Regions from separate parts of the Mediterraneibacter sp. NSJ-151 genome, predicted to be linked through region 1. Evidence: riboswitches for the same ligand, from Rfam matches in the RefSeq annotation. Region 1 holds a riboswitch; each other region holds the start of a gene.
The links. Region 1 has a riboswitch for thiamine pyrophosphate ahead of thiW (energy coupling factor transporter S component ThiW). Riboswitches for the same ligand answer to the same signal wherever they lie in the genome.
Positions count from the first base shown of each region.

Region 2: it holds a riboswitch for thiamine pyrophosphate, as region 1 does, so the genes downstream of both, LQE94_RS07260 (TenA family protein) here and thiW (energy coupling factor transporter S component ThiW) in region 1, are expected to answer to the same signal.
Region 3: it holds a riboswitch for thiamine pyrophosphate, as region 1 does, so the genes downstream of both, thiS (sulfur carrier protein ThiS) here and thiW (energy coupling factor transporter S component ThiW) in region 1, are expected to answer to the same signal.

Region 1 is NZ_JAKVPP010000014.1:90,074-98,352, forward strand. Features, by position in the region: gene LQE94_RS13280 (vWA domain-containing protein) at 1-926, opposite strand, end outside; gene LQE94_RS13285 (leucine-rich repeat domain-containing protein) at 944-1,906, opposite strand; gene LQE94_RS13290 (YitT family protein) at 2,142-2,987, shown strand; gene LQE94_RS16550 (MerR family transcriptional regulator) at 2,922-3,200, opposite strand; gene LQE94_RS13300 (hypothetical protein) at 3,254-4,153, opposite strand; TPP riboswitch at 4,331-4,443, shown strand; gene thiW (energy coupling factor transporter S component ThiW) at 4,585-5,091, shown strand; gene thiC (phosphomethylpyrimidine synthase ThiC) at 5,396-6,706, shown strand; gene LQE94_RS13315 (hypothetical protein) at 6,966-7,346, shown strand; gene LQE94_RS13320 (gluconate 5-dehydrogenase) at 7,466-8,260, opposite strand.
Region 2 is NZ_JAKVPP010000005.1:225,169-233,447, forward strand. Features, by position in the region: partial or broken gene LQE94_RS07235 (SrtB-anchored collagen-binding adhesin) at 1-532, opposite strand, end outside; gene LQE94_RS07240 (NUDIX hydrolase) at 1,151-1,636, opposite strand; gene LQE94_RS07245 (HAD family hydrolase) at 1,639-2,295, opposite strand; gene thiE (thiamine phosphate synthase) at 2,285-2,926, opposite strand; gene thiD (bifunctional hydroxymethylpyrimidine kinase/phosphomethylpyrimidine kinase) at 2,938-3,741, opposite strand; gene LQE94_RS07260 (TenA family protein) at 3,738-4,412, opposite strand; TPP riboswitch at 4,636-4,735, opposite strand; gene LQE94_RS07265 (relaxase/mobilization nuclease domain-containing protein) at 4,793-6,202, opposite strand; gene LQE94_RS07270 (CD1845 family protein) at 6,291-6,581, opposite strand; gene LQE94_RS07275 (plasmid mobilization protein) at 6,667-7,011, opposite strand; gene LQE94_RS07280 (hypothetical protein) at 7,008-7,706, opposite strand; gene LQE94_RS07285 (DUF4316 domain-containing protein) at 7,706-8,279, opposite strand, start outside.
Region 3 is NZ_JAKVPP010000012.1:17,126-25,404, forward strand. Features, by position in the region: gene LQE94_RS11865 (DMT family transporter) at 1-400, opposite strand, end outside; gene LQE94_RS11870 (thiamine phosphate synthase) at 574-1,161, opposite strand; gene thiH (2-iminoacetate synthase ThiH) at 1,220-2,434, opposite strand; gene LQE94_RS11880 (thiazole synthase) at 2,447-3,220, opposite strand; gene thiF (sulfur carrier protein ThiS adenylyltransferase ThiF) at 3,298-3,945, opposite strand; gene thiS (sulfur carrier protein ThiS) at 3,952-4,149, opposite strand; TPP riboswitch at 4,315-4,420, opposite strand; gene LQE94_RS11895 (amylosucrase) at 4,485-6,332, opposite strand; gene LQE94_RS11900 (alpha-galactosidase) at 6,367-8,279, opposite strand, start outside.

The DNA.
Region 1 (8,279 bases):
TCACCGGAGCACGACATGGAAGTATCTATAACAATCGCAAACTCTTCTATTTTCTTTACTTCTTTTGTTTCCTGCGGTTCTATCAAAGGCATGTTTCCATATAATGATAATCCATAACTATAAAAATTATAATCAAAAGAATCCGGGTCGATTCCCATTTCTTCCCTAAACACAGAAAACTTTCTAAGAAATGATTTGTAGTCATGCCGTTCTCTATTCTCTATTTTTATCTGTCCAATGAAATCACCATTTTCTTGTGATGCTTCTTTAGAAAATGTCTCCAAATCTGTTTCCATTTGTTCATTGATGTCCTGCCACTTCTGATTCAATATTGGATCTGGCTGTCGGTTTGGTTTCTGACTCTCCCAATATCGATGATCGTCCACATAAAATTCCTGTTCTAATTTCTCCCATTCCTTTTCTCCGAGATTCCAGCTTTGCAGAATCTTGAAAATACGTTCCGCATTCAGCACTTTTCCATTTGCTTCCTGCTCCAACCGCCTATATGTTTCACGCCGCAGCAAACTCTTAGACGCCCTCACCGATCTGTGATAATTGGCATCCACCAGATGTTCTACCGCAATATCACAGCTTAGCTCCCACACATTTCCATTTACAGGTTTTACGATATGACGAAAAATGCAATGATATACCATATGCAAATATCCCCGATTAACCTGAATTCGATTTCTTCGGTACATTCCACCCAATAATTGCGGATGATAAAAGATACTTCTTCCGTCCGTTCCAAATGGTGCAACCTCCGTATTCATCTGATAATCAAAACTGCTTAAAGCCACATCCAAAAAACGCATACCGAAATATAATTCTGCACGGGATGCATTCAAAATTTGTGTCCCGATTCGCTCTAATTGTTCAGCAAGTTCACCGGTCGCATCCAGTGTTCCTAATCCTTGATTGTCCATCTGCATCCCCTCCTCTTTTATAATTCAAACGTTTTCTTCTTCCGCTCCGGATACAAGCTCTGTTTTTCGTTCATAAGAAAGCTTAATGTTTCTCCCCTCTTTTTTTCAGAGGCTTCCATAATAGCTATGTCCAACATCTCCCGGCTCCAAAGATTTTGTTTACTCAAAAATTGCAATCGTTCAATCGCATCTTGCTCCACTAAAATCTCTGACCACTTTGCAAAATGTTCCAACATATAATCTTTATACTCATCTTTGTTTTTATCTGTCAAATCATACGGATATTCTAACCTGTTAAACACCATATCGACCAATACTTCTTGTTTATCCTGTGCTTTTGCCAAAACAAACAACTCATCATATTTTCGATAATCCATTTCCTTATTATAGAAACACTGTCGATAATTATTGCCCGTTCCATGATGTTGTGTAAACAAAATTCTTGCCGGTGTATTTTCCACCGCTTCCTCATAATGTTCCGGGAATACTAATCTTGCCTCTTTCCCTGCTTCTTCATATATAAAAGTAACATCTATCCGCTGCCACAAATCTCCAAGAATCTCTTTTACACAAGATTTCTCCCCCCGCTTCATATGCACTTTCAATCCACTCAATTTGCCACATCCGGTAAATGCTCCACTGCCTATACTCATTAATGTATTGGAAAATTCCAGATATCGCAATTCCTTACAGCCATAAAAGATATAATTACCGATTTCTTCAACAGTCTCTGGAAAGATAACTTTCTCCACATCTACTCCCGCAAGCAATTTATTATTTTCTTCCAGCAGAAGACCGTCTTCACTTTCATATGTAAGCACATCCGCATCTTCCTGTGATTTTCTCGCCGAAAATGTGTATGCAGCTACTTTTTTTACCGGATATCCGTCAATTTGTGCCGGAAGCGTTACGCAGGAATCCACTCCATAGCAACGGACAATTTCTATATAATCTTTTTGAATTCGATACTCTATTTTCATACTTTTACACCCTCGAAATTTTTCACTTTTCTTATTATAGCATAAAATTTTTTTCTTTTTCTGCACTTTTATCTGTACGATTTTATTTTGCGTTGACAAATAAATATCCTCGCGTTACAATTCGGTTGGTATATGGAAAAAAATTACTGTTCACATGGCATTTTATAAACAGTAATTAAAAGAATTTTCTTTTGAATTCTTATAGGTAACATAAGCAAATTTCAGGAGGATTCATATGAATATAAGTAAGCTAAAACACTTTACTTTACTGACTGTCAGCACACTCATTATGGCAGTTGGAACTTATTTTTTCAAATTTACAAACAATTTTACTTTTGGTGGTATCACCGGTCTTGCCGTACTGGTTGCCAAAACCGGGAAAATATCCGCCAGTGATTTTTCATTTATCATGAATATGCTGTTGCTGTTACTTGGATTTTTTGTACTGGGTAAAAAATTTGCAGCAAAAACTGCCTACTGCAGTATTCTGCTTTCTGTTGCACTTTCTGTCTTAGAACGTGTCTGTCCAATGACCCATCCTCTGACAGACCAGACGATGTTAGAACTTTGCTTTGCAATCGCACTCCCTGCACTTGGCTCTGCCATTCTTTTTAATATCGGCTCATCAAGTGGCGGGACGGATATCATTGCTATGATTATTAAAAAATACAGCAGTTTCGATATCGGAAAAGCATTGCTCGTATCCGACATTCTGATCACAATTGCCGGATGCTTTGTATTTGACATCAAAACCGGACTGTACTCCTTCCTCGGACTTGCCGTTCGTTCTTTCATGATCGACAACTTTATTGAAAGCTTTAATCTTTCGAAATATTTTAATGTTGTATGCGATGATCCACAACCTATTTGTGATTTCATTGTAAATGAGCTAAACCGCAGCGCAACTGTTGTAGATGCCCAGGGTGCATTTACCGGAAATGAAAAATATATTATCTTCACTGCACTCAACCGCCCTCAGGCAATTAAACTTCGTAACTATATCAAGGAGAATCAGTCAACAGCATTTATCTTGATATCGAATACAAGTGAGATTATCGGTAAGGGATTTCATAGTGTGTAAAGTAAAAAGAGAACCAGCCCGACTCAACTTAAATTTTGAGTCGGACTGGTTCTCTTTTAAGATAGGCGTTCTCTCTGCCTGCTCAAAAGGCAGCATACCTTCCTCCGTATAGAACTTCAAAGTACTGTAGCGTACTGCCGTAAGCCGCACAAGTTCTCCGATTGTCACATATTCCGCCTGTTCTATTACTTCCATACTTCTCTGTCTTGACATCTGCTCACCTTTTCCACTATTCACATACTTGTTATGTCAATACCCTTTTCTTACTACCAGTATGCCGGTACCAGATTAACTCCCTGAATCGGTACTTTATACGCCGTTTTTGTCATCGGGAATATACGATAATATATATTTCCTATTTTCAGCAATGTCTCACTGCCTATTCTTATTTCTTCTACTGTAAATCCTTTTTTACTCAGATATTCTACTGCCGCAGCCCTTCTGTCTGCTACATTTGTCCCCCAAATAACCATATCTATAAATACAGATTTCCTTCTGTCAAGATAAGGGAACGCAAGATTTACACCTTCTAAATATGGATTCTTGAACAACTTACTCTTTGTCTTTATAAAACGATTCATAACTCCTTCGAAAATACTGTGGAACTCTGCTTCCCATAGTGTACGATACTGCTCATCCTGCGTGGCAGCCTCTGTCATACGCTCTTCTACACGACTCTGCTCTGATACAGAAAACAAATCATGAATACAACCACTCTCACGAAGAAGCCATAATAAGACTGCATATTCCAAACTAATTGGACCATCCTCTAAAATCTCTGCACGAAGGCCTTCTTTTATTCTAACATAACTTATCTCATCACTAAGATATGCCTTCAGTTCAACACCTGATGTATCATAATCCATATCACATCCCAGAAGATCCGGAACTTCCTTTAAAAGTTCTTCTGCTTTCAGAGCATTTACCACTTCTTGCTCAATCTGAGATGTTTCTTTTTTCTTCAAAGTCTTTGCTATCTGCACTGCTTTCTGTAATGCTGCAGAAAATTCTGAAAATGAATTTATATCTCTCCCCAACTCTGTTTCCAACACCTGTGCCGCAGCAACCGCACGCAGCACCGCATTTTTTGCCACGCTTGGATGAAGGCTCTCCTGTCCGTTTAACGCAAGTAACGCATATTGCTGAGATAATATAAGCTCTTTCATAACATTCTTCCTCTCTTTCAATTTATCTGCGAAATCTATATTCCACTTACTACTTAGAATATATAATATAATATATTAATTTTCAAATTGTTACTGTTCACTCAAAGTTTCCATTTTTTAAGATTCCCCTTGCAATTTCATACATATAGATGCATAATATCACTAGACAACAATTTTATATTGTCACTGGGGAGCTGGCGAAAGCCGGCTGAGAGGAAACGTAATTCCGTTTCGACCCACTTAAACCTGATTTGGATAATGCCAACGGAGGGAATGTATACCATGTAATTGATTGAGATGCCCTCGCATCTCATTTCTTTTATTTCGGACAGCTGGTAGGATCTTCACTTCAGGTGAGGATCCTTTTTTCATCTCAATTTTTTCAAAATGACAAACGCATTTCCGAAGAAAAAGAAAAGGAGACTCAGATTATGAATGAAACAAATAAAACAAAAAAATTAGCACTTGCCGGAGTTCTTACTGCTCTTGCAGTTGTAGGAAGTTTTTTGAGCGTTCCCGTTGCCGGAAGTAAATGTGCTCCGGTTCAGCATATGGTCAATATTCTTGCAGCTGTTACACTTGGCCCTGGTTGGGGAGTTGGCATTGCTTTCTGTGCAAGCCTGCTTCGTAATATACTTGGTCTTGGAAGCCTTATGGCATTCCCTGGAAGTATGGTCGGTGCATTGTGCTGTGGACTGGTTTACAAAAAATGTAAAGTCTTAAGCCTGACTTGTCTTGCTGAAGCTATCGGTACTGGTATTCTTGGTGGTATCGCAGCTTATCCGGTTGCCCGTTTCCTTATGGGTGCTGCACCTGCAGGACTGTTCGTTTATGTAATACCATTCCTTATTTCTACTGTGGCTGGAAGTATTCTTGCATTTATCCTGATTTCAATCCTTCAGAAAAGTGGAGTGATGTCACAGCTCACTACAGCATAATTTTTTTGTTTGACCCAAAAGCGATACATTGGGGACACCACCTTGTACCGCTATAAAAAAGCAAATCGCTTTATGATTTTGTATATCATCAGATTGCTCTGATGTAGGCGTTAGCAAAAATATTTCATATCCATAGAGAAATATTTTTTCTTATTTCTTCTATGCTCATTCACTGGACGTGTTGGTTTTTCGATGAACGGTCTGTATCACTACAGACTTTCATCTTTCATGTACGCTGTCCGTATTTTGCTGACGTCATAAATATAATTTATTTTTTTATTAAAATGATTGGAGGCAAAATAACATGAGAAACTACACAACCCAGATGGATGCAGCCCGCAAAGGAATTGTCACTCCTGAAATCAAACTTGTTGCTGAAAAAGAACATATGGATGTTGATAAACTTATGACACTTGTTGCTGAGGGTAAGGTTGCCATTTGTGCAAATAAAAACCATACTTGCTTAAGTGCTGAGGGTGTCGGAAGTATGCTCCGCACAAAAATCAATGTCAATCTTGGTGTATCACGTGACTGTAAAGATTATGATGTAGAAATGCAAAAAGTAATGAGCGCGGTAAATTTAGGTGCCGAAGCAATCATGGATCTTTCAAGCCATGGAAATACTCAGCCTTTCCGCCGCAAACTGACAAGCGAATGTCCTGTTATGATTGGAACTGTTCCTGTTTATGACAGTGTTATCCACTATCAGCGTGACCTTGCAACACTTACAGCTCATGATTTTATCGATGTTATCCGTATGCATGCAGAAGATGGTGTTGATTTCGTCACACTTCACTGTGGAATTACAAGAAAAACAATCGAGCAGATTAAAAAACATAAAAGAAAAATGAATATCGTAAGCCGTGGCGGAAGCCTTGTATTTGCATGGATGAGTATGACAGGTAAGGAGAACCCATTCTATGAATACTATGATGAAATTCTTGATATCTGCGAAGAATATGATGTAACAATTTCTCTTGGCGACGCCTGCCGTCCTGGATGTCTTGCAGATGCAACAGATGTATGCCAGATTGAAGAACTTGTTCGTTTGGGAGAACTTACAAAACGTGCCTGGGATCACAATGTACAGGTTATGGTAGAAGGTCCTGGACATGTGCCGCTTGATCAGGTTGCAGCCAATATGAAAGTACAGCAGAGCATCTGTATGGGAGCTCCTTTCTATGTACTTGGACCTCTTGTAACAGACATTGCTCCTGGTTATGACCATATCACAGCTGCCATCGGTGGTGCCGTAGCTGCTATGAGTGGTGCTGCATTCCTCTGCTATGTAACTCCTGCTGAGCACCTTGCTCTTCCAAATGTAGAAGATACAAAACAGGGAATCATTGCTTCTAAGATTGCAGCTCATGCAGCCGATATTGCAAAAGGAATTCCAGGTGCACGTGATATTGATGACAAGATGGCCGATGCCCGTCGCGTTCTCGACTGGGATGCTCAGTACGCATGTGCTTTAGATCCTGAAACTGCCAAAGCGATCCGCGACAGCAGAAAACCGGAAGATGATCACAGTGACACTTGCAGCATGTGTGGAAAATTCTGCGCTGTCAGAAGTATGAACAAAGCACTTGCCGGAGAATATATTGATATACTGTAAAACCAAACATGTCGTAAATAAGTAGCCTGTTGGCTACTTATTTACGACATAGTTTTTATTTCTGGAAATTTACTTTACCACATTGTACGCAAAACATCACCCTTTAAATATAGATTTCCCCTTGCTTCTTCTTTTACAGACTTTAGCTTCTGTTGATTTACCATATAAGATATATTTTGCCGAGAACACTCTAATAAATTACAGCTTTCTGTTGTATCAAGAATATTTTTTTGTACAAACTTCAAACACTGGAGCAAAAATGAATTTACTACAAAAATATATCTTCGTGCCACTTGACATTTTTAAGCAGATTCAGCACAATGAAAACAGAACAATAAAGATAGAAACAAGGCTGGAAGCATGGCTTGCGTTTCTGTGCATGGATGAACCGGAAGCAATCATTGAGATTATTGAACGATATCCGGATTTCAGGGAAATGTACACACAAGTCTATGAGATTTGCCGGAATGTCGAAGAGGTGATGAATATGTTTTCGAAAGAGTTGATAGAATTAGACCGGAATACAACGAAGTTGATGATTGACGAAATGCAGAAAGATATAGAACAGAAAGAAAAAGAACTTAAGAAAAAGGATGAAGAAATCCAAAAATTAAAAGAAGAATTACAGAAACAAAAGTAATATACTACTGTATAAAAGGGCGCTGTCACATAGCACCCTAAAAACAGCCCATTTTGTACATAACAAAACAAAATGAGCTGTTTTTCTATATTATCAATTTATGATATTTTAAAAGATTCTTATTGTGGCTGTTTGCCGATATAAGCAAGGATTCCGCCATCTACATACAAGATATGTCCGTTTACGAAGTCAGATGCATCAGATGCCAGGAATACTGCCGGTCCCTGAAGGTCTTCCGGTGTTCCCCAACGAGCAGCCGGTGTTTTAGCAACGATGAACTGGTCAAATGGATGTCTGCTTCCGTCTGCCTGTCTCTCACGCAGTGGTGCTGTCTGTGGTGTTGCAATATATCCAGGTCCGATACCATTACACTGAATATTGTACTCACCATACTCAGAACAGATATTTCTTGTAAGCATTTTCAATCCACCCTTTGCTGCTGCATAAGCAGATACAGTCTCACGTCCAAGCTCACTCATCATAGAACAGATGTTGATAATTTTTCCGTGTCCTTTTTCTTTCATTCCCGGAATAACTGCTTTAGAAACGATGAATGGAGCATTCAAATCTACATCGATTACTTTTCTGAACTCATCAGCTTCCATTTCAAGCATTGGTTTTCTCATGATGATACCTGCATTATTTACAAGAATATCGATGATTCCAACTTCTTCATTGATTTTAGCAACCATTGCCTGAACCTGTGCTTCATCTGTTACATCACATACATATCCGTGTGCATCTACACCGATTTCTTTGTATGCAGCAATTCCTTTATCTACTTTTTCCTGACTAAGATCATTAAAGCAGATTGTTGCTCCTGCTTCTGCATAAGCAGATGCGATTCCAAATCCGATTCCATAAGATGCTCCTGTTACGAGTGCAATTTTACCTTCCAGTGAAAAATTAACCATGTTAAATTCCTCTCTTTCT
Region 2 (8,279 bases), on a different contig from region 1:
ATTCATAGCGTCCTTTATTCTCTTTGACAAAGGCTCTTGCACCAGAGAAAACTTCGTCCTGCGTAGCTTTTGGAATTTCATCATAAGAAGCTCGCACGTTGTCGCACTGCCAGCCAAGATGTACGCTCAATCTCTGCCAGACCACACATTGTTCCAACAGATAGACTTGCTTGTAGTTCAATTCCTTGTGAGTTTCGCCATACTGTTTGACATACTCTAAGGATAACGCCACATCTGAAATCTGGTCGGCACTCATACGTGAGCTTGCGTCAGCTCTGGTCTTGTAACCATTCTTAAAATCTGTATTGATGTCGATACAATAGGCAGTTTCGCCCTCGACTTTCATATAGCCCTCATTGAATGTCGAACCGATAGAACCGTCATTCATTACTTTTTCAATGATACCGACACGCTCTGCACTTTCCGTCCAGTATTGCTTACTTTCTGCATGGACGGGTGTAGTCGGTAAAGCAGTAACGACAGTTGCAAGAGCTAAGAAGCACGTACACAATCGTTTTAACATCTTTTTCATAAAATCTAATGCTCCTTTCATTTTGGGTATAAAAATAGACGCTCATTTCTGAACGTCTACATTATTGAAAGGCTTGTCCTCTCACACATATTCTATTTTAATAGGTACAACAGTTGCCTTTCTCCTTGTATTTTCGTTGTTTTCATCACTTGCGTTATCTACAACCTCCATGTGGTGGGGAAGAAATCTCTAATAGATATTCCACATTGGCCCGAACATTATGAAGTTCTTTCATATCATTTTTGGCCTGCTTATAGGCAGAATAGGCTTTCCGTTTTTGTTCCAGAAGATCGGTGTATTCCTCTCGGAGAGATTTGACAGAGGGGAGCTTTTTGATTCCCAGTTCGTCAAAATGATTCTTCGCTGTCTGGTGCAGTAAGATTTCCGCCTCATGTGCAACATGGAATTAAAAGGCTGAGCGCCAGCGGAAAAGATACCTCCTGTCTACGCATTTAGGGCGTTAAAAGTCCACGGAAATCAAGGGTTTTTCCGCATGGCCGGCAGGCAGGTGGATAAAGTTATCCTGTTCCCCGCAAAACGGGGTTCTAAATGCGGGAAAAAGGACAAAAAAGAAGCGCCAGATGCAGAGGCTTTGATACCTCTGCGCCCGGCGCTTTTTCAGCCTATTAGCTGATCTACATAGGTAATTAGAGGGTGCAGATGTTTCAGGCGAAACATCTCAAATAACTTATCTGGATTTACCCATTGAACATCCACAACTTCTGTTTCCTGTAAACGCATTTCTTCAATCTTTATATCCTTATGAAATAGCCAAACATCGTAAAAATCCTGCACATTTTCCCGTCTGCTCTGATAAATCAATTTTTCACTTCCGGGAGTAAGCAGTATTCCTAATTCTTCTTTTACCTCTCGGATTGCTCCTTGTAAACTGGTTTCCCCGGAAAGTACAGAACCACCCGTACATTCCCAATAAAGAGGGTATTGCTTTTTCGGATGCCGCTGTGATAAAAGATACTGCCCCTGCTGGTTGACGATCCATACACTCACAGATAAATGATACAGCCCTTTGGGTATGATTTCTCCACGGCACACTGTTATTCCAGACTTTTCCCGTTTTGCATTATATAAATCCCATTTTTCCATTTTCATACCTCTTTGTGTGGGATCGGTGCTTGCCGAAAATCAAGTAAGTAAATATCCGCAATCCTTTCTATTTCTGTACGCTGATCTGCGGAATACTTATCATAAATCCCGCCTGCTAACATACGGGCTGCCTTTGCGCTTTTAATTGCTGGAAGCACATCATCAAACACAATACAGTGTTCAGGTGCAACCCCTAATTTTCTTGCGGCCAATTCAAAGACATCCGAATATTCTTTTCCCCGCTGAACCTCATCTGTTGAACATAGAGCGTCAAATAATTCTAAAATAGAATTGTTCTTTAAGCATGGAATATAGAGCTTTTCCGGCAACCCCGTAGCAACTGCAAGTTTTATTCCATGTTCTTTTAAGCGCAGAAGATAATCAAGGGCATGGGGCAGCAGACCGACATGGTTACTGTATTCCTCGACCGCCATATTATTCCATTCCTCAATAATTCCCTCTACCGTTTCCTGCAATCCAAAAAGATCAATGGTATATTGTGCGGCTTCCTCAAAACTCCTTGCACATATTTCAGTTACATAATTTTCCGGGACAGGAAGATTTCTCTTTTTCAAAAACTGAATATCTATATGCTCCCATACATCCATTGAATCCAGAATTGTTCCATCTAAATCAAAGATTGCCGCATTAAAATCCATGTTTCTTTTCCTTTCCGCAAAATAAATCTTTCAGTTCCGCAGCAGCAGCTTTTATATCGGACTGCGCTATGATGGCAGATACAACAGCCAGCCCGTCAATTCCCATGGGCTTGAAACGCCCTGTATTTCCTTTATTGATACCGCCAATAACAACGATCGGCAAAGAAACGGCTGTGCGGATTTTCTGTAATTCCTCCATTGATACAGAATCAGCGTCGGTTTTAGTTCCAGTAGGGAACATTGCGCCAACTCCCAAATAATCTGCACCATCCTGTTGTGCCTGTATTGCTTCTGCAATGGAAGATGCAGATACTCCCAACAGCATATTTTCCCCAATTACTTTGCGGACGGCAGCCGCAGGTAAATCATGCTGTCCAATATGTACCCCCGTAGCCTGCACAGCCATTGCAATATCTATCCGGTCGTTTATGATAAGGGGAATATGGTATTTATCCGTAACCTGTTTCACGGCAACAGCCTGATTGTAAAATTCTAATGAGGACAATTCTTTTTCTCGGAGTTGTATCATTGTGCAGCCTCCTAAAATTGCCTGTTCTACCGCTTCTGTCAGGCTATCGCAGCTCATTAGTTGACGATCAGTAACAAGATAAAGTGTATAATCAAAGTTCATTTTGCACCTGCCTATTCTTTAGATAAACCATGCTGATACAATTCGTAGAAATGGTGCGTTGGGCCACAGCCTTTTCCAATCGCAAGAGAGTGTTCGATTGCCATTGTGACATAAGCCTTTGCAGATTCGACTGCAAGCGGAACACTTTTTCCCTTTGCAAGCTGGGAAGCGATTGCAGAAGAAAAGGTACAGCCTGTCCCATGAGTATTTTTCGTATCAATGCGGGATGTTTCAAAATGGTAGAAATTTTCTCCATTAAATAGGACATCAACAGCATTTCCTATATGATGTCCACCCTTGACAACAATCGCCTTACAACCCATGGCATATATTTTTCTTGCGGCAGCCTCCATATCTGAAACTGTGGAAATCTGCATATCTGCTATTTTCTCTGCCTCTGGAATATTCGGAGTAAGTACATCGGCCAGTGGAATTACTGTGTCTATCAAGGTGGAAACCGCCGTAGGATTCATCAATGGGCAGCCATTTTTGGCATACATAACCGGGTCGATTACGACATTTTGGGGCTTATATTGTAATAGTTTCTTTGCCACCGCTTTCATACATTCTGGTGTAGAAAGCATACCGATTTTTACTGCGTCCACTTCAATATCTTCAAATACGGCGTCAATCTGTTTTTCAATCATATCCGGGGTAATATCTTGGATGTCGATAACACGGCTGGTGTTCTCTGCAACAACAGAAACAATAACACTCATTCCAAATACACCGTGAGCAGAAAAAGTTTTCAAATCAGCCTGAATACCTGCACCTCCGCTGCAATCTGATCCGGCAATGGACAATACTTTTTTCATTTTGCATTTTCCTCCATTCTCTCGTTCCGATAGGCCATCTTCCAAAAAGCAAGCTCTAACAAACTTGCTTTTTCAAAAATATCAGCCAGATACTTTTTATTTGCTACTGATAACCCGGCACATTTATGCTCTGCAAAAGCAGACCATTCTTTGCAGCTTTCTGCATATTGTTCATCCGCATAATCTTTGATAAAGTCCCAATATCTTGACTGTCTGCTTGTAGGAACAGCCGCCAATTTGCGGAATATATAGCTGTAACTTAGCATACAGGGAAGAACCGCCATTAAAATTTCTTCATTCTTTCCATGTGACGCAATCTCAAACATGAAATCAATGTAATTTTGATTTTCAGGCAGAGGAGCGATCAGTTCAATATCATTATCCGTCATGCAAAATTGCTTTAGATAATCCAGACGCACTTCTGATTCCGTATCATTTACAAAATTCAGCATGGAATAGTAAAGCTGAATTTCTCTTAATGTATCAGCATGAAAAATTGCCTTGCCGTATATACGGGCATAGTTTTTCAGATAGATACTATCCTGAATCATATATCTCTTGAACTTTTCAAGAGGTAGCTTTCCAGTTTGCACTTCCTGCACAAATGGGGTAGCTGCACATTCTTCCCAAATGGGGATGTTGCGGGTTAAAATGTCTTTCATAAATGCCATGTTTGTTCCTCCTAAAATAAAAAAATAGAGCCTCTAAAACAATTAGAAGCTCTTTCAGACGCAATACGAGCGTAAGAAATTGCTTCCCTACGCCGGTATTAGCCGACAGGTCCAGAGGTCAGGTCTTACCTTTTTCAACTTGTTCAGTTCCCTCGCAAACACATATCATATCTTATTCAATTAAAAAGGACATTCCCAAAACAGAGAATGTCCAAAAAATACGAATCTGTATTCTTTAGCTCCCTGCGTTGGTATTAGCCAACAGGTTCAAAGGGTCAGGTTTTAACCTTCTCAACTACAAGGTAGTCCCCCTGCTTGAGTATTATTATAGTTAAGAAGTCCCGGAAAGTCAAGGTCTATAGAATTCAAGTTAGCAAACCTTATTGACGGGATTTTTCTGTGCTGCGCTGCGGTTGTGGTGGGGAAGAAATCTCTAATAGGTATTCCACATTGGCCCGAACATTATGAAGTTCTTTCATATCATTTTTGGCCTGCTTATAGGCAGAATAGGCTTTCCGTTTTTGTTCCAGAAGATCGGTGTATTCCTCCCGGAGAGATTTGACAGAGGGGAGCTTTTTGATTCCCAGCTCGTCAAAATGATTCTTTGCCGCCTGGTGCAGCAGAATTTCAGCTTCATGTTCTGTTCGGAATTTTTTGCTGTACCCGGCTTTGCGATATTCTACATAGACAGCCCGCGTTTTCGCATAGTTTACGATCTGTTTTTGCAGCTCGGCATTGGCGTTCATTTTTGACTCCAGATCTTTGATCTGAACGGATAAGGTATTGAAATTAGTGGTAGTGGCGTTGGCTTTTTCCAGAAGATCCTCATAACCCATATCGCCATGTTCTTTTAAGTAGAGCACTGCCTGAGAAAGCTGCTTTAGGTTGAACACTTTTGCCCAGCGCTCATAACCAGGGCCCTTGCCGGAACGGATTGCAACTTCAATATCAACCAGCAATCCAACTTTGGAAACCGTTTTTTTAGAAAAGGCATGGCGGGGTTTTACTGTCCGTGTACCGGCAATCCGTTCTTTGATGGCTTGTTCTGTATAATCGCCTTTGAGCGTATCGCATCGGGTATAATTTTCTTGTCCCGGAACTCGGAACCGAAGATGTTTTCTTTCACGGTTGACTTCCAGCCCAGCAGTTTCCAGCTTCTGTAGAAGTTCCTCAAAATCTTTTGGCTTTTCCTCTAATGCAGCATCAATAGCAATGCGTATCTGCTCCTGAAAGGAAGGCTGCTTTTTATTCCCCAGCCATGTGCCATAATGCTCCCGGCTGGGTTTCGGATTTTCTACAATCGAAAGTCCATGTTCCAAACACAGCTTGTCATTCATTCGCCGGATTGCCCAGGTAGAACCCCAGAAGTTGCGAAATTTTTTCTGACAGTCCAGTGTAGTAGAGTTGATAATGATGTGATTATGGACATGGTGCTTATCCACATGGGTGCAGACAACAAAGGCATGGTTTCCTTTTGTGAGCTTCAGTGCCAGCTCCCTGCCGATCTGATTAGCTTCTTCTGGCGTAACTTCGCCGGGCTTAAATGCCTGACGGAGATGGTAGGCGATCACATCATCTGCACCCTGATTTCTGCCGGTCAGATTTGCATACTGTCGTTTGGACAGAAGAAACTCTGCATCAGCAAGCCGGGTATCACACTCATAGCCATAAATGAATTTTCCAAAATCGGTTTTCTGCGGATTTTCTACATAATCAATAATATCTGAGATCGCAGTAGAGATATTCCGACCTTTTCCTACATGCAGAGGCATCAGTCTTGTGGTCGCTATTTTCGTCACCTCCTTAACTTAATTCCAATCAGAGAAGTTATAATTGCAGAAAAAGAGCGGGGCTGCCTATGCGCCCCGCCAAATCTGCTTAACCAAATATAAAATCCTTTAAGGCACTGTTTGCCCCGCCAATGATCCCTACCAGCCATGCAGCCGCCAGAGGCAGACCGTATGGACTGATAAGAAAGGCGATCATAAGCCATGCAAGACCCGGCAAAAATCCTGCGACAAAGAACAGCACCAATGCCGCCAGAAAGATGATCCCAGAAAGAATCCCAAGTACCGCACCGGAAAGAACCACTAAAAATTTACATACCAGATAAAGAATCCCCGTAACCAGCATAAAGGGAAGTGCCAGTAATTTACCTATCAAACGCATACGCTTTGCCTCCTTTCAGAAGGGCATCTGCCCTTATAAAAATTTTACCGTGACGGCAAAAAGAAAGCAACGGCTTTCCGGCTGTTTATGAAATGTTTGCAAATCCCCGGATCAGTTTGTCCATGCCATCCCAAAGGCTATCCAGACGGGTGCGGATGTCATCTATATCTGCGGCATAAATATTGCCGGTCTCATTGGCCCGTCTGGTATATTGGTTTAAGTTATTGGAACAAATGCGGAGAAGCCGGATCATTTCCTGAATATCTCCCATATCAAGGTGGATGATGTAACCGTCTACGGCCATCTTTCGCAGATATGCCGACAGGTTGGTAATGCCAAGTTCCGCCATGCGTTCTTTTACCAGTTCGGCCTCCGCTTCGGACATGACAAATTCGACGCGGACGGATTTTTTGTTATGCCCGCCATTCATCGTTCCAACCCTCTTTTATGAGATGAGACCTCCTGCGTCGAAACCGCCGTCTTTGCTCTTTTGAGTTTTTCCCGCAGGGTGGTCTTTTCCAGCTTATCAAGATATTCCTCCAGATTTCCGGCTGTCGCATGATAGCTGCGTTTGAGGCGTTCCCGTTTTAGAATTATCATCAGCTCCGGCTCATTTTCTGGCAGATAAGTCATTGTTTTAGGGGCTCCATGCTCTGGCATAAGCCGGTTCATAAATTGTCTCCGTTCCTGATAGGGAATCGTGATAACATTTCCATCCTCAAAAGCAACGGCTACATTTCCGATTGGACAGGTCAATTTTTTCATCCGTTCCACATGTTCTCTATAATTTAGCGGATAGAGATCGCCAAATATTTTTCCGTCCCTGACTTCTTTCAAAGAGATGGCATAAGCCAAAACGGGATCATTTGTCTGCTCCTGGTAAAACCGCCACACTTTGTTTTCATGGCTGCCCTCCAGATAAACTTCCCGTTCGCGCAGGGTATAGGTTCCGCAAGGGCGTGACATCCAAAGAAGCTGTTTATCCTCTGAACGCTCTGACACAGCCAGTTTTGAGATCAGTTCCTTATCCAGGTCAAAGTCCTCTTTATAATGTTGGGTATGAAGATCTACGATACGGGAAAGAGCACCCAAAAGATCTACATCCTCAAATCTTACCCCGGCCATCAGCGTTCCCTTTCCGGCACCGGAGGGATCATCTGCCTTGCTTCATGCTCCGGTTTATCTGCTTTCAAACGGTCCATCAAAGACGGCTTTGCTTCCGGCACCAGCTCCCGGATTTCTTCATCCGTCTGTCCGTCTGTCAGATCCGGGCGCACAGGAGGTTCGTTGTTCAGCCTGCCATCCAGCATATTGTAGTTGCCGGTTTGTCCTTCCTCATAAAGTTCCGCATTGCGCAGATAACTCTCCGGCGCCTGAAACGGCTGTCCGGCAAACAGAATTTCTCTTTGGGTGGTAAACTGTGCAAGGACCCCATTTTGCAGTCTTGCAAATTCTTCATACTGGCGCAGGGTAAGCCCTCGTTCCAGCATTTCCGTCTGGGTATGCGCCCAGCCTTCTCCATAAAGAAAATAATACATGTCGGGCTGATCACAGACAAAGCACAGGGAACCATCCTGATTGTCATAGTAAGATGGCTGCATATCCTGACAATGGCAGCGTTCCTCACGCCCCAAATACACACGGTTGTCCGCACCCAGCATAGCGACCATGCCTGCGTAATTACTATGAACCGCAGAG
Region 3 (8,279 bases), on a different contig from region 1:
GAACAGACATAACTGCTCCAACAATTCCCTTCGCACCGATTTTTTTCTTTAAAATAACAAATGCTATAAACGGCACAATAACTACATTAAGTGCTGTAAGAAATGCATTTTTTGAAGGTGTCGTATACTGCAATCCAATAATCTGGAAAGCAAATCCCATAAAAAGAGTTACTCCCATCAAGACTCCTGCTTTTATAGCTCCTGCACGGTCTTTTAATTTTTCTTCACTTTTTTGCTGCCCTCTGCTAATCACTCCCATAAGTACAGATGCGAGCAAAAATCTTACCATCATAATTTGAAAAGGCTTCATACTTTCCAATGCTATATCACTTGCCACAAAGCCTCCGCCCCATATGACTGTAACCAGTATAAGGGCTCCGATTGCCAGCCATTTCTTCATTATATTTCCTCCTAATTAATAGCTTCATCTTTTTGAACTTCTTTTCAGTGTACATTTTATTTCTTTGTAAGTCCAGTCTTTTCAAACAAATATTCTATGACTTCTGATTTTTCTTTTACTTTATATGTAAAAACGGGGTTTTCCGGCTTTAAAAAAGCCGGGAAACCCCGTCCCTAAAGGTTCATCATCCCAGACATGATGCATCCGCCTTCTGCGCCTGCCTGTTTTAGTTCTTCCCACTGTTCTTGATCAAACCGGATTCCTCCGATTGCATATACAGGAAGCTTCACCCTGCTGCAAACCTCTTTTAGAAATCCAAGCCCTCTTGGCGGAACACCTTTCTTACAGTTTGTCACATAAATATGCCCCGCTGTCAAATACGTTGCTCCAAGATTGACTGCTTCTTCTGCCTCTTCCACAGAATGAACAGAAGTACCTATTTCATTAAAATGTTTTTTCTCTTCTTCCGGAAGTTTTCTTAATTCTGCCATAGGAAGATGTATCGAAGTACATCCAAGATACGCTGCTGTTTTCCAGAAAGTATGTAAAATACATGTAACCTGATACTGTTTGCAGATTTCCATTATCCTTTCAGCCAAAATTCTATATTCCTCTTCTGACAAATCTTTTTCACGCAGGATAATTGCTTCCGGCTTTATCTGACATACACGTTCTATCTGCTCTGTAAATGGTCTTTCACACAATTTACGATTACTAACTGCTATGATTTTGAAATCCTGCCTTGCCAAATCGCAATTCATTTTTCGTCTCCTTTGTTTTTATGTATAAAATCTTTACCCGACTCAAATGAAGTCTGATTTACACGTAAATATAATCACTCATAACCGGCTGTAAATGACGCTCTAATAACGCCTGATATACCTCATCTACAGAACGTTCATCCGAAATTTCAAACTGGTCATCACCCTTATCTTCAATATCGTCCACATGACTTCCAATTCCTGTACTTACCCCCGCAGAAATTTTTGTTGCAGAAATACTTACCAGATTATCTCTGACACGTGCACACTCTCTCGTTGAAACTGTAATGCTTGCAAATGGCATAAACAGACGATATGCACAGACTACCTGTAAAAGCTGTGGCTCATGAACATCCATCGGATTGATTCTGTCATTATTAATAATCGGACGAAGTCTCGGACATGAAAATGCAATCTCTGCATGGGGATATTTTCGTTGTAAAAGGTATGCATGATATCCTGTTGCAAATGCATCTTTTCTGAAATCATCCAATCCAAGAAGTGCTCCGAAACCAACGCCTCGCATACCTCCTTTTAAAGCTCTCTCCTGTGCATTGACACGATATGGGAAGATTCTTTTATGTCCTGCCAGATGCAGCGTCTCATATTTATCCGAATTGTAGGTTTCCTGGAATACTGTAACATAATCCGCACCACATTCATGCAAATATGCATACTCATCCGAATTAACCGGATAGATTTCCAGACCGATTACTTTAAAATATTTTCTTGCAATCTTACAGGCTTCACCTATATATTCTACTGTAGATTTGCTACGGCTTTCTCCCGTAAGGATCAGAATCTCCTGCAATCCGGTTTCTGCGATCGCCGCCATTTCTTTTTCAATCTCCTGTGCATTTAATTGTGCACGGTTAATTTTGTTGTGACAGTTGAATCCACAATAAATACAATAATTCTCACAATAATTTGCAATATAAATCGGAGTAAACATATAAACACTATTTCCAAAATGTTTTCTTGTTTCCAGTTGTGCGGCCTGCGCGATTTCTTCCAGAAATGGTAACGCTGCCGGAGATAAAAGTGCCTTGAAATCTTCCGGGGTACGCTTTGAATGTGCAATCGCATTTTTTACATCTGCCGCTGTATATTTACTGTAATCATATTCCTCCATTGCACTTATTACCTGATCCATAATTTCCGAACCAATGTCTTCCATTCCCTGAAGATATGTCATATGATCAATTCTGTTTTTCTTCTGATCTTCCAGAATCTCTTCGCTTAAAATACTTTCATTAATATGTGTATTTTCCATCTTCACATCCTCCTAGTCTTCCAAAAATCCTGTCAGTGGTGAAGATGCACTTGCACCTCGTTCCAGTGTTCTTCCAAGTCCGGCAAGGTACGCGCTTCTTCCGGCCTCAATTGCTTTCTTAAATGCCTCTGCCATCTCTGCAACATTTCCTGCTGTCGCAATTGCTGTATTCGCCATAACTGCAGCTGCTCCCATTTCCATTGCCTCGCAAGCCTGAGATGGACGTCCGATTCCTGCATCAACAATAATTGGCAGGTCAATCTCATCAATTAAAATCTGTATAAAATCTTTTGTACAAAGACCTTTATTGGAGCCGATTGGTGCTCCCAAAGGCATAATACAAGCAGCTCCCGCATTGACAAGATCTCTTGCTGCATTCAAATCAGGATACATATACGGCATAACTACAAAGCCCTCCTTAGCCAGGATTTCTGTTGCTTTGATTGTCTCGTAATTATCCGGAAGAAGATATTTGGAATCTCTTACAACCTCAATTTTCACAAAATTACCACATCCAACTTCTCTGGAAAGTCTTGCAATACGAACTGCCTCTTCTGCATTTCTTGCTCCGGAAGTATTCGGAAGAAGTGTTACATTTTCCGGAATATAATCCAGAATATTTGCAAGCCCACCTTCATTAGCACGACGGAGGGCAAGCGTGATAATCTCTGCCCCCGCTTTTTCTACACATGCTTTCACAAGATCCAATGAAAACTTTCCTGATCCTAAAATAAAACGCGAATTAAATTCTTTTCCGCCAAGTGTAAATGTATCCTTCTGATTCATGATTTAAATCCTTCTTTCTATGTTATATTGTGATTTTTTAGAATAATCACCTTGTTTTTTAATCCCAAGATGCCCTTTTAGACATCCTCTTCTCCAAGAAGTAGGCGTGTGATCATATTTGCCTCATGCCCCGCACAGATTGCCACCCTTGGAGCCATCAATCCGTTTCCATAAGTCGGCTCTGTCACACGATCTCCACACAAGTAAAAATTTTTCATCATTCTCTTCGTACAAATCGTATTGCTACTCTCATAACCGGCCATTCCTGTTGCTGACACAAGCTTCTTTTCCGGAAAATATTCCAGAATCCCATTTACAAGCATCGCCTTTGCCTCTGGATTATCAAATGCCTCGCAGACAATCTGTGCATCCTCAAACAGCTCTTTCAGATTCGCTTCCGTCACCTTCACACAATCCGTGCGAATATCCAGATAAGGATTGATTTTCAAAAGCAACGATTTCAATGCATCTGTTTTTGGCATTCCTATATGCTCCATAAAATATTGCTGCCTGTTCAAATTTGTAATATCCACGACATCAAAATCTATCAAATGTAAACGCCCTACACCGATTCTTGCAAGCGAATAAGCCACATTCGAGCCCAATCCGCCCAGTCCCGCTATTGTCACCTGTCCTTGCGACAATAATTTCTGCTTTTCCGATGAATGTCGTTCATTCAGTGCCGCTTCAATTTCTTCTTTACTTAATATTTTTTCAGATGCCATTTGATATCAGCCCCCTCCTACAAATGTCACAACCTCCAGACGATCGCCGTCTTTGAGCATTGTATCCGAGTAACTATATTTTGGCAGAATCTCTTCATTCAATTCCACCGCAATCCTTTTTATCTGATAATTATTCTGTTCCAGATAATCTGCAACACTCATTTCAGATGCCAGTTGAATCTGTTTTCCATTTACTGTAATCATAACTGCTCCTTTCCTTATGAAATGAAAAAAGAGTTCATGAAAGAAATGTACCCGTGGTGGTGCACCCCTTCATGAACTCTTGTTCAATCTCAACTTATTCAATCTTCAATTATCAATTTTGCCTGATTATAAAGAAAGAGAGATACCAACAAATGTATCTCTCTAAAGTACTGCTTTATACATTCCTACGTTGGCATTATCCAAATCAGGTTATGGGTCGAAGTTCTCAACTTCCTCTCAGCCTGGTACACAAGCTCCCCGTGTTTTCTTCACATGCTTAGTATAAAAGCTTGTCTGGGAGATGTCAACCGTTTTCTCTCCATTTGGCCGGCATTTCACATTTTATATTTCATCCAGACAAAATCATACCCCTTTAAAACCGGATCTTTCACTTCTATAATCTCACCATTCACCAGATTTCTGAAAATGCCTTCTTCCTGCATCCACGCTGTCTGCTCTCTCTCACTGAAATTAAACAGTGCTATGAAACGCTCGCCCTTATATTCTCTAAGTATTCCTAAAATGCTGTCATTGTGAACATCATAAGTATACACTTCCGCTTCCTGAGAAAAGATTTTTTCTTGTCTTCTAATCTGTTCCAGGAGGTTCAACATCTGGAATAATTGTCCCTGTACGGTAGAAAGATCTTTCCTCTTATCTGCAAGTGTCCACTGGAATGCTCCTCTGTGGAGATAACGTGAATCAGATACTTTTTCAGGATTTTCTTTATAACTATAATCATTTACCTGCCCCAACTCATCTCCACTATAAAGCATCGGAATTCCCGACTGTGTCAACATATAAGCATGCAACATCAAATCTTCCTGTATCGCTATCTGCATTTTCTCTTTGTTGCCTTCAAATCCCGCTGCTTCAATTCCACACATAGACGCTGTCGTTCCGCAAAATCTTGCATCTTGTGTTACAGGATCGTCATTATATAATTCTCCGCGGCTGACACTTCCTTCTATCTTTCCTGTGAAATAATCATTCAGATAACGTTTATGAGAAGGCTCTTCCATTCCCCATTGCTTCATGGTATCAAAATCAAGTCCCCAGCCAATATCATCATGGCAACGAAGATAATTTAAAAATGTATATTGCTTCGGCAAACGACTTACAATATCCATCTGCTTCTTCAAAAGCCGGATATCTCTTGTTGCAATACTGTTCCACGTTGTTGCCATTGTTGTAACATTATATAGCATATGACATTCCGGTTTTTCGACTGTACCAAAATACGGTACCACTTTTTCCGGCTCCATAACAACTTCACCGAGCAGTATCACACTCGGGCAGACGATTTCCGCAATCATGCGCATCATTCTTACAATTGTATGTACTTCTTTCAGATTTCGGCAGCTCGTTCCAAGTTCTTTCCAAATATAGGGAACTGCATCAATTCGGATGATATCCATTCCCTGGTTTGCAAGGAAAAGGAAATTATACATCATCTCGTTAAATACTCTTGGATTGCGGTAATTTAAATCCCACTGATACGGATAAAATGTCGTAAGCACATAATGACCGATTTCCGGAAGCCATGTAAAGTTTCCAGGTGCTGTTGTCGGGAACACCTGTGGAACCGTTTCTTCATATCTTGCCGGAATCTCTCCGTTATCATAGAAGAAATACCGGCTCATATATTCCCCTTCACCGGCTCTTGCACGTTTTGCCCACTCGTGTTCCTCTGAAGTATGATTCATCACAAAATCCATGCACACATTCATATCATTTTCATGACATTTTTCTGTCAATCTTGCCAGATCTTTCATCGTTCCCAGGTCCGGCCTCACCTTCCTGAAATCTGCCACTGCATATCCGCCATCTGATTTTCCTTTCGGAGTATCCAAAAATGGCATAAGATGAATACAATTTACATTACACTCTTTTAAATATGGTAACTTTTTCTCTACACCTTTCAGATTGCCGGCAAAGTTGTCAATGTATAACATCATGCCAAGCATTTCTTTTTCTTTAAACCAGTCAGGATTCTTCTCTTTCTTAGCATCTCTCTTTTTTAATTCTGTGCCACGCTTTGAATAATAATCATACATCTGCTTACAAAGTTCTGCATACATTGCATCATTTCCATACAACTCCATGTAAAGCCAGCGCAGTTCATCCTGATGCTTTTCCATACGTTGCGTAAATATTTTTTCTATATTATTCACATTTCTCATCACTTTCTATTTCATTATCAACAATTTGATATATTTATTCCCTCACAAAACAATACTGATATGCCTGATATTCTCCCAATTCCACAGGCAATGGCATACCTCCATACATAAGTGCTGAGCCGGTATACCTTTTTCCACTTTTCTCTTCCCGATACACGGCTGCTTCTTCAAGTCCTTGAAGCTTAACATAATTTACTGTCATATTTCCGTGTATTGCCTGCATTACTATATTTAAAAGTACTTTGCTCTGCTCTTTTTCATCAGTGTAAACAAACTCCCATGCACAGATTTCTTCCTCTGTCGGATTAGATAAACGATAATATAATCCGTTCTGAATGATTGGCGCATAGCTTTTATATTCTGCAATCTGTTCTCTGATCTCCTGTTTCTCTTCTTCCGAAAGGTTCATAAGATTCAGCTCATATCCAAAGGTTCCGGACATTGCCACAACGCCTCTTGTATGAAGCGGAGTTTTTCTTCCTGTCTGATGATTCGGAACAGCTGATACATGAGAGCCAACTACTGACACCGGATAACCGAAGGATGTTCCATACTGGATTTGTAGTCTGTCAATCGCATCTGTATTATCGCTGCACCAGATTTGAGGAGTATAATACATCATCCCTGCATCAAATCTTCCACCTCCGCCACTGCAGCCTTCAATCAAAAGATTCGGATATCTCTGTACAAGACGCTCCAGAAAATCATAAAGTCCCAGCACATAATCATGTAACACTCTTCCCTGGTCTTTCGTAGTCGCTGAATAGATGTCCATCAAGCTTCGGTTCATATCCCATTTTACATATTCAATATTTCCCTGATCTAATACCTTGCAAATCTGACTATAAATTTCATCTACAACTTCTTTTCTTGAAAAATCAAGTACGAGCTGATTTCTGCTTCTGACCGGTCTTCTTCCCGGAATCGTCAATGCCCAATCCGGATGTTTTCGATAGAGCTCACTGTCTTCTGAAACCATCTCCGGCTCGATCCAGATACCAAACTTCACACCAAGAGCATTGATTCTCTCTATCAGATTTCCAAGTGTACCGCCAAGTTTCTTTTCATTCACAAACCAATCACCCAGTCCGCTGTTGTCATCATCACGTTTTCCAAACCAGCCATCATCCATAACAAGCATATCAATGTTTACTTCTTTTGCCGCTTTTGCAAGCTCATAGATTGTATCTCCCGTGAAATCAAAGTAAGATGCTTCCCAGCTATTGATCAATACAGGACGAACCTGTTCTTTATATTTTCCTCTGCAAATGTGCTTTCTGATACACTGATGCAGATTCTGAGATAATTGGTTCATTCCTCGTGAAGAATAGGATAATATTACTTCCGGTGCCTTGAACATCTCATTTTTCTCTAGCGGATAACGAAAAGCTTTCTCCTGAAGTCCAAGCATCATTCTCGTCTGATTTAATTGATCCTTTAACACTTCCCCTTGAAAGCATCCACTGTATACAAAGGACATCGCATAACAGTTTCCTTTATCTTCTGTCGTTTCTCTCTCAGCAAGAATCATCATCGGATTATACTGATGGCTGGAAGTTCCCCTGACACTTCCGATTTTCTGTGTTCCATGCACTACCGGAACTCTCTGGACATTTCTCTCCATCGCATGTCTACCATAAAATGTTAGAAGTTCATAATCTCCATAAAGGAAATCTAAACTTGCAGACTCTATTTTGTTCAGATAGATTTTCCCATTATTTCCATTTTTTATGCACACACTTCTTGTAATAATATCCAACTCTGAAAGAACACCATAAAGCAGAATCACTTTAACTCCTGTCACTTGATCTTCCATCAAAATTTCCAGTGTTTGCGCTTCTTCATCACTTGCATAAACTGCCGGAAGTCCTTCCAGATTATATTTTCCCTTAAGGATTGTATGACTCTTATATCGAAGATCACAGCTCATGCTTCCGTCTGCATTTT